Regions from separate parts of the Citricoccus muralis genome, predicted to be linked through region 2. Evidence: predicted binding sites of a transcription regulator. Region 2 holds the regulator's gene; each other region holds the start of a gene.

Region 1 (2,268 bases), 1.5 Mb from region 2:
GGCATCGGGCTCGACCGCAAGCCCAGCGGAGCTCGAATCTGCAGCAGAATCCGCGGGAGCGTCGTCGCCGTTCAGCCCTACTTCAGCTTGGTAGCGCTCGAACAGGGCATCGAGTGCTTGGGCGCGCTCCTTGACGGTGAGCGACCGCGGATTCGTGGCGGCCGAGGTCAGGGACGCCAGCAACTCGTGCAGGACATCATTGAGGCGCATCTTCCACTCATGCAACCCGTCGGCGTTGCGCCCCAGGTAGCTCAGACCGTGAGCGGGTGGCTTGCCATTCTCTTCCGGTGGCACGCCGTCCTGGTCCAGCAGGGCCTTGGTGCGCTCGACCCAAGTGGCGCAAAGGTCGCGGAATTCCTCTGCCGTACCAATGCTGACCTGCCCCGCCAGGAACTTATCACCCGAGGCGATGGCCAGATTCACCTTCTCCTGAGGCACTTTACAGCGCCGGCCGTAGGTGACCACCTCCTGGAGGGAACTGGTGATGCGCTGGGCGTTCTCCGGCGCGACGGATCCAGAAGTGTAGGCGCGGCCGGTGTGGCGATAACGCGGTGCGGCAGAATCGGTGACCTCCGCGAGCGCACCAGGCAGCGGGCGCGGAAGCAGATGCTGACCGGCCTTCACCCGCGTCCGGGCGACGCTCTTTGACACTCCGATCAGCTCGGCCAGATACGCCGGGGCGCCGGTGTAGTCGGTTTCCTTCTCCGGAATGCCGAGCCGTTCATAGCGAGTCGCACGCAGGGAGAAGGACCGATCCACGTGAGCGGCGAGCGCGGAATTCACCGCATCGGCACTGCGCCGCAAGTCTTCAGCCGCGCGCACTACCGCGGGCAGCCAAGGGAGGTCGTCAGACTCGTCGGGGTGGACCCGCTCTGCCCCGGCGGCGCAGGGACTTCCCGACGCCGGCGCATCGTCGTCGAAAGATCCGGTAGCCCACAGCGTGCCCCAGTCCAGTGGTTGCTCATCATCGCCGTGCGAGTTGAGACTCTCGAACCGCTGAATCGAGGAGGGTTCGACGACGACGTCACGCACCTCCGCAACGATGCGCTGCGCGAGACCCAACTGGCGATGCAGGGGCAAGGTAGCAAGGGCGGCCAGCATTTGGGAATCGGTGAGCTGAGTGAGATCAAGGAGCTGCTCCTCTGCCAATGCCGTCATCCCCTCGCCTCCTCGCCCAGTTCACGACCACGTGCTCTTCGCTTTCCTGTTCCCGTAATTTCAACCTACACGTCGATGGCACCTTAAGACAAGTGTACGATGTTGCCGTGAGTGAAACATTCGCAAGTACACCAAGAGGGTCGGGGCTTGGTCGGGGTTTGTAGGTGACCACGAAAGTACGGAGCCGACATTGAAGAAGCGAATGTGCGCAGATCACACCGTGCCCCGCAGTCTGGTGTGAGTCGAAAATCTCCACCCGCACCTTCAACGAGGAGACGCCATGCTCTTGCGCATCAGCCTGTTCATCGTCGCGTTCGTGATGTACCCGCTGGCCTGCGAGCTCTTCCGGGTGACGGACATCCCGCGACGGCTCATTCCGGGCACCATCGCTCTGGGCATCTTCACCTTCACGATGACGGCGCTGCCCGGCTCCCCGCAGGTGCAGAACATCATTCCCGGCCAGTTCTTCGGCATCGAGTCCTTCCCTGGCCCAGGCATGGGCCTGATGGGCGGCGCACTGATTTTCGGCGGCGGCCTGCTGTGGCTGGAGTACCGTCGTCGTCGCCTGATGGCCGCGGGCGAGCACTTCGACAGCCCGGCCAATACTGTCATGTCGAGCGGATCCAGCGAGGACGGCGACTGGTCCGCCAGCTGATCGTCTCCCCAACATCCCCTCGGACGGCGCGGACCAGTATCGTGGCCAGTACCGAGAGAAGAGGAATCACACCATGACACTCGACAAGACCGTTGCCTCCGCCGCGGAGGCTGTGGCCGACATTCCCGACGGCGCCTCGCTCGCCGTCTCCGGGTTCGGGCTCTCCGGAAACCCGATCCAGCTCATTGAGGCGCTCCTCGAGCAGGGCGCCGGGAACCTGTCCATCGTTTCGAACAACTGCGGCGTGGACGGCTGGGGCCTGGGCATCCTGCTCAGCGCCGGCCGCATCGCGAAGATGACGTCGTCGTATGTGGGTGAGAACAAGGAGTTCGCACGCCAGTACTTGGAGGGCGAGCTCGAAGTGGAGCTGGTCCCGCAGGGCACCCTCGCGGAGAAGCTGCGCGCCGGCGGCGCGGGCATTCCAGGGTTCTACACTCAGACCGGCGTCGGGACCC
Region 2 (2,268 bases):
TGCCCCATAGGGAGTCATGCCACGCAGGTTCTCACGCAAAGGTAGAGCCGCTAGAGCATCAGCGTTGAAATCGTTCGAGTTTGGAGTCACGCACACAGTCTAGATCCGACGTTGACCTTCAGTTCCCCGGTGACGCGGGAACGAAGAGCGTATCGCCGACATTAATATCCGATCCTGCGAGCTGGTTCAGGTCACCGATGCGCTGAACAATCTCAGCGCGGGGTGCATCGAGATCAACCTGTCCCGCGATCCCCCAGAGGGTGTCGCCGTATCCGACAGTGTATTCGATTGCACCCGAGGGCAGACCGGAGTTCGACGCGTTCGCTGAAGAACCGAACAGATCCCCGATCAGGGCCGCTGCAACGATCAGGGCCATCAAAATAATGAGGGGAAGTGTTCGTAGAACAAATCGACCGCGTCGAGTCAGGCAAATGCCGCTGCTTCCCTGGTTTTGCGTAGCGATGCTCATGATTCCACTGTCCTCTCATTTCGAACGGCCCACTTCTTTCGACTCGATCGACCGTTCTAAGTTCGTACATCTTTTCTAGCACAGCCTTTCGACCGGATGCAAGATATTTCTCGTACAGATCTTTGAACTTGTTCGAAGAATGCTGTAGCCTTGAAGTACGGATCGCCTTGACCCTGCGAATCGGTCACCGGATGTCCCGGCGTCTTGACTGCGAAACAGAGTCCATCAGCGGCCATGGACACGATAAGAACGGAGAGCCCCATGAGTTCATCGACTCCAGACGGTCACGAGCAGAACTTCGCGGTATACAGCGTTAAGAAGCTGACGCAGCGGCAGCGACAAGTGCTCAATTACCTACGACGAGCCATCGCGAAGACTGGCTATCCACCGTCGATGCGTGAGATCGGCAAGGGGACGGAGTTGCTGTCTCTCTCATCCGTGACGTACCAGCTCAAGAAGCTCACCGAGTACGGGTACATCCGCCGAGATCCTCGTATCCCCCGGGCCATCGAGATTCTTCGCGATGAAGACGGAAATCTCCTGGGCAATGAGTCAGATTCGGCCCAGGAGATTGACACCGATGAGTTGCAGCTTCCCTTTAGCCGCGAAATCGACTCTCACAACGTCATGGTTCCCTTGGTGGGGCGCATTGCCGCCGGAGGGCCAGTGTTGGCTGATCAGCATATCGAAGATGTCATCGCCCTCCCCAAGTTGCTAACTGGTGATGGGGACCTGTTCATGCTCAAAGTCACCGGAGACTCGATGGTGGATGCCGCTATCTGCCATGGCGACTGGGTCGTGGTACGCAAGCAGAACAGCGCCACCAACGGCGACATCGTTGCCGCCTTACTCGATGAAGAAGCAACGGTGAAGACTTTCCGCCAGCGCGATGGCCATACCTGGTTGCTGCCTCAGAACACCGCGTACGAGCCCATCTTGGGCGACCACGCCACCATCATGGGAAAAGTTGTGTCCGTCCTTCGATCCATCTGACGCTATCGGCGATATAGCCCGCCGATAAAACGACAGGGGCCCAACGACGTTTTCGTCGTTGGGCCCCTGTTGCGTCATGATCGCTCACCGTATTTAGACCTTCGCGAGGCGACCGAGGGCGCCGAGCACAGTGTCCTGTTCCGTCGTGTACCAAAAGTCCGGCAGGGCTGACCGGATATACTTTCCATAGCGGGCATGATGAAGCCGCGAGTCAAGGATCGCCACGACACCTCGGTCATTAGCCGACCGGATGAGTCGACCCACGCCCTGAGCGAGTCGGACCGCAGCATGAGTCGCTGAGACTTGGATGAAACCGTTGCCCCCGCGCTGCGCAACGTCTCGTGTACGAGCCTCGGACAGTGGGTCATCAGGACGTGGGAACGGCAGTCTGTCCACCACCACCAGACGGCAGGAGCGTCCGGGGACGTCCACGCCTTGCCAGAGGGACATCGTGCCGAAAAGGCAGGTATCTTCCTCTTCCGCGAATTGTTTGATCAATGCGGACAGCGTGGAGTCGCCCTGGCAGAGAATCTGTGGATTTGGCCCCAACCGCCGACGCAACTCATGAGCCGCGTCCTCGGCCGCCCGGCGCGAAGAGAAGAGACACAATGCTCCACCCTGAGAAGCTCGCAACAACGCCTCTAGTTCGTCGTACGTCGTCGGCGAGGTGAGGCGACTTGGTTTAGGCAGTTTCTCAGCCACGTAGAGAATGCCTTGCTTGGCGTATTCGAAGGGGCTACCCACGTCAATGCCCGTCCATTCCGGTCCACCGGACCCCGAGAATCCTAGATCTCCAGCGATGGGCC
Region 3 (2,268 bases), 370 kb from region 2:
TGGGTTGGCCGTCGGCATCAACGGCGTGGAACTCTCCCGCATTGGCACGATCTGGGTCGACGGTGGCTTCGATGTCCACGAAATCCACGACGACGAGCCCCTCGGCCAGCTTCAGCGCCGTCTCAATCGAATCGGTGAGCCGCTGACGGATACCGTCCTTCATTGCCAAACGGTCGATGACCACAGCAATGGTGTGTTTGATCTGCTTCTTCAGCTTCGGCGGATCCGTGAGTTGCACGATCTCGCCGTCGACAATGGCACGGGAAAAGCCTTGCGTAGACAGGCTGGAGAACAGGTCCACGAACTCGCCCTTACGACCGCGCACCACCGGCGCGAGCACCTGGAATCGAGTTTTCGTGGGCAACTCAGAAAGCTGATCAACGATCTGCTGTGGCGACTGGCGTTTCGCAGGTTCCCCGCATTCGGGACAATGCGGTACGCCGATACGCGCCCACAGCAGACGCATATAGTCGAAAACCTCGGTAATCGTGCCGACGGTTGAACGCGGGTTGCGGTTGGTCGATTTTTGGTCGATCGAGACTGCCGGAGACAAGCCCTCGATGAAGTCGACGGCCGGCTTGTCTACCCGGCCCAAAAACATACGCGCATACGACGACAGCGATTCCACATAGCGCCGCTGGCCTTCGGCGAAAATCGTGTCGAAAGCCAATGATGATTTTCCGGAACCGGATAGGCCGGTAAAAACGACCATGGAGTCGCGTGGAATATCTAGGTTGACGTTCTTCAAGTTGTGTTCGCGTGCCCCTTGGACGACGATCCGGTCGTGCGTGGCACTCCCCCGACGACTCGCAGGCGCACCCTCCGGGCGGGAAGCCAGGGCCGCTGAGTCGGTATCAAGTGATGGAGTGGTTGAGACAGTCACAGCGTGATCCTCGCATCGATAAAGAAGTGGAACAACATCTACTGTATGCCAGCAAGACTTCGAACGCACATTCGAGCACGTGCTGTGGTGCTGTCGTTCGCTAACAGCACACCGCCGGACGGAGCGCAGGCCAGCTAGTCAGGGCGGCTGATCCATCTCTACACTGAGTCTCATGTCTTCGTCAGCCCACAGCACCGCCGGCCCCATCACTGTCGTCCAGGATCTTCCTGAAGTAACGATCCGGACACGTTCGGTGTCGTCGATGGACAACAACGTCTATCTGATCACGTCGAAGACCTCGGGAACCCAGGTGCTGATTGATGCTGCGGACGACCCGGCCGCCATCATGGAACTCCTTGCCTCGGCAGCGGTGGACACGCCCTGCCACACCACCCTGGCCGTCATCATCACCACTCACCAGCACTGGGACCATGTGCGTGCGCTGGCCGAGGTGTCCGAACAGACCCAGACCTCAACGGCCGCGGGAACCGCGGACGCGGATGCAATTCAGGAACAAACATCGGTGACGCCGAAGGTGCTGTTGAATCACGGCGACGCCGCCCATTTTGATGGGATCTCGTTAGACATCATCGGGCTTCGGGGCCACACTCCCGGTTCGGTCGCCTTGGCCTTTGTTCCCGACGCCGATGCACCTACCGTGCTGTTCACGGGCGACTCGCTGTTTCCCGGTGGTGTAGGAAATACGCAGAACGATTCAGTGCGGTTCACGCAGCTCTTCGACGATGTCACGTCCCGGATTTTCGACGTCTATGACGACGACACCATCGTGCTGCCCGGCCACGGCGCGAGCACCACGCTCGGCCAAGAACGGCCACACTTAGACGAATGGCGGGCCCGCGGCTGGTAGGTCGCCCGCCAACCACTCTCGTCTCAGATCTGGTAGTCGAGCACTTTCTGACCGACCACGAAGACGCGACGCATTGAGAAGACCGTGAGCGTGGTTCCGTCGGGTGCCTCATAGGGCGGATAAGCCCGCAACATCGCTTCCCGGTATTCCCGTGTGTACTGCTCTTCGAGCCGAGTTCCGTCGCGTTCATCTGCGGCAGCGAGCCCTTGGAGGACGGGGCGCAATGCAGCACCACGAACCCAGGCGTAGACTGGTTCCTCCCCCAGCAGCGACTGCAAATAGGTGGTCTCCCAGACATTGGGGCGTAGTCCGGCGTCGATCAGGGTCTCGATGTATTCCAACGGCGTGTAGATCGATTCGCGGGTATAGGTGCCGCGCGAGGCGTCCGCGTACTCCGGGCGTCGCGCCAATTCGCTGATCATGGCGTGCGAGGTCGCGGCATAGTTTCCGGGGACCTGCATCCCGAACCATGCCCCCGGCTTCAGGGCCTTGAGCCAGGAGCTCATCAGCTGACGGT

What was found. Region 2 encodes LexA, which represses DNA repair genes until DNA is damaged. Its sites were predicted from a motif close to TCGAACANNTGTTCGA; they were not measured.
Region 1: P8192_RS12875 (HNH endonuclease signature motif containing protein) is a predicted target of LexA. The motif match lies at 1,243-1,258, and genes of this name have one in related genera.
Region 3: uvrA (excinuclease ABC subunit UvrA) is a predicted target of LexA. The motif match lies at 943-958, and genes of this name have one in related genera.

The regions. Positions count from the first base shown of each region.
Region 1 covers NZ_CP121252.1:2,800,691-2,802,958, forward strand. The annotation lists gene P8192_RS12875 (HNH endonuclease signature motif containing protein) at 1-1,158, opposite strand, end outside; gene P8192_RS12880 (hypothetical protein) at 1,439-1,813, shown strand; gene P8192_RS12885 (CoA transferase subunit A) at 1,887-2,268, shown strand, end outside.
Region 2 covers NZ_CP121252.1:1,275,392-1,277,659, reverse strand. The annotation lists gene P8192_RS05865 (histidinol-phosphate transaminase) at 1-90, opposite strand, end outside; gene P8192_RS05860 (LysM peptidoglycan-binding domain-containing protein) at 119-469, opposite strand; gene lexA (transcriptional repressor LexA) at 704-1,462, shown strand; gene P8192_RS05850 (ATP-dependent DNA helicase) at 1,556-2,268, opposite strand, start outside.
Region 3 covers NZ_CP121252.1:1,649,096-1,651,363, reverse strand. The annotation lists gene uvrA (excinuclease ABC subunit UvrA) at 1-838, opposite strand, end outside; gene P8192_RS07555 (MBL fold metallo-hydrolase) at 1,056-1,751, shown strand; gene P8192_RS07550 (methyltransferase domain-containing protein) at 1,775-2,268, opposite strand, start outside.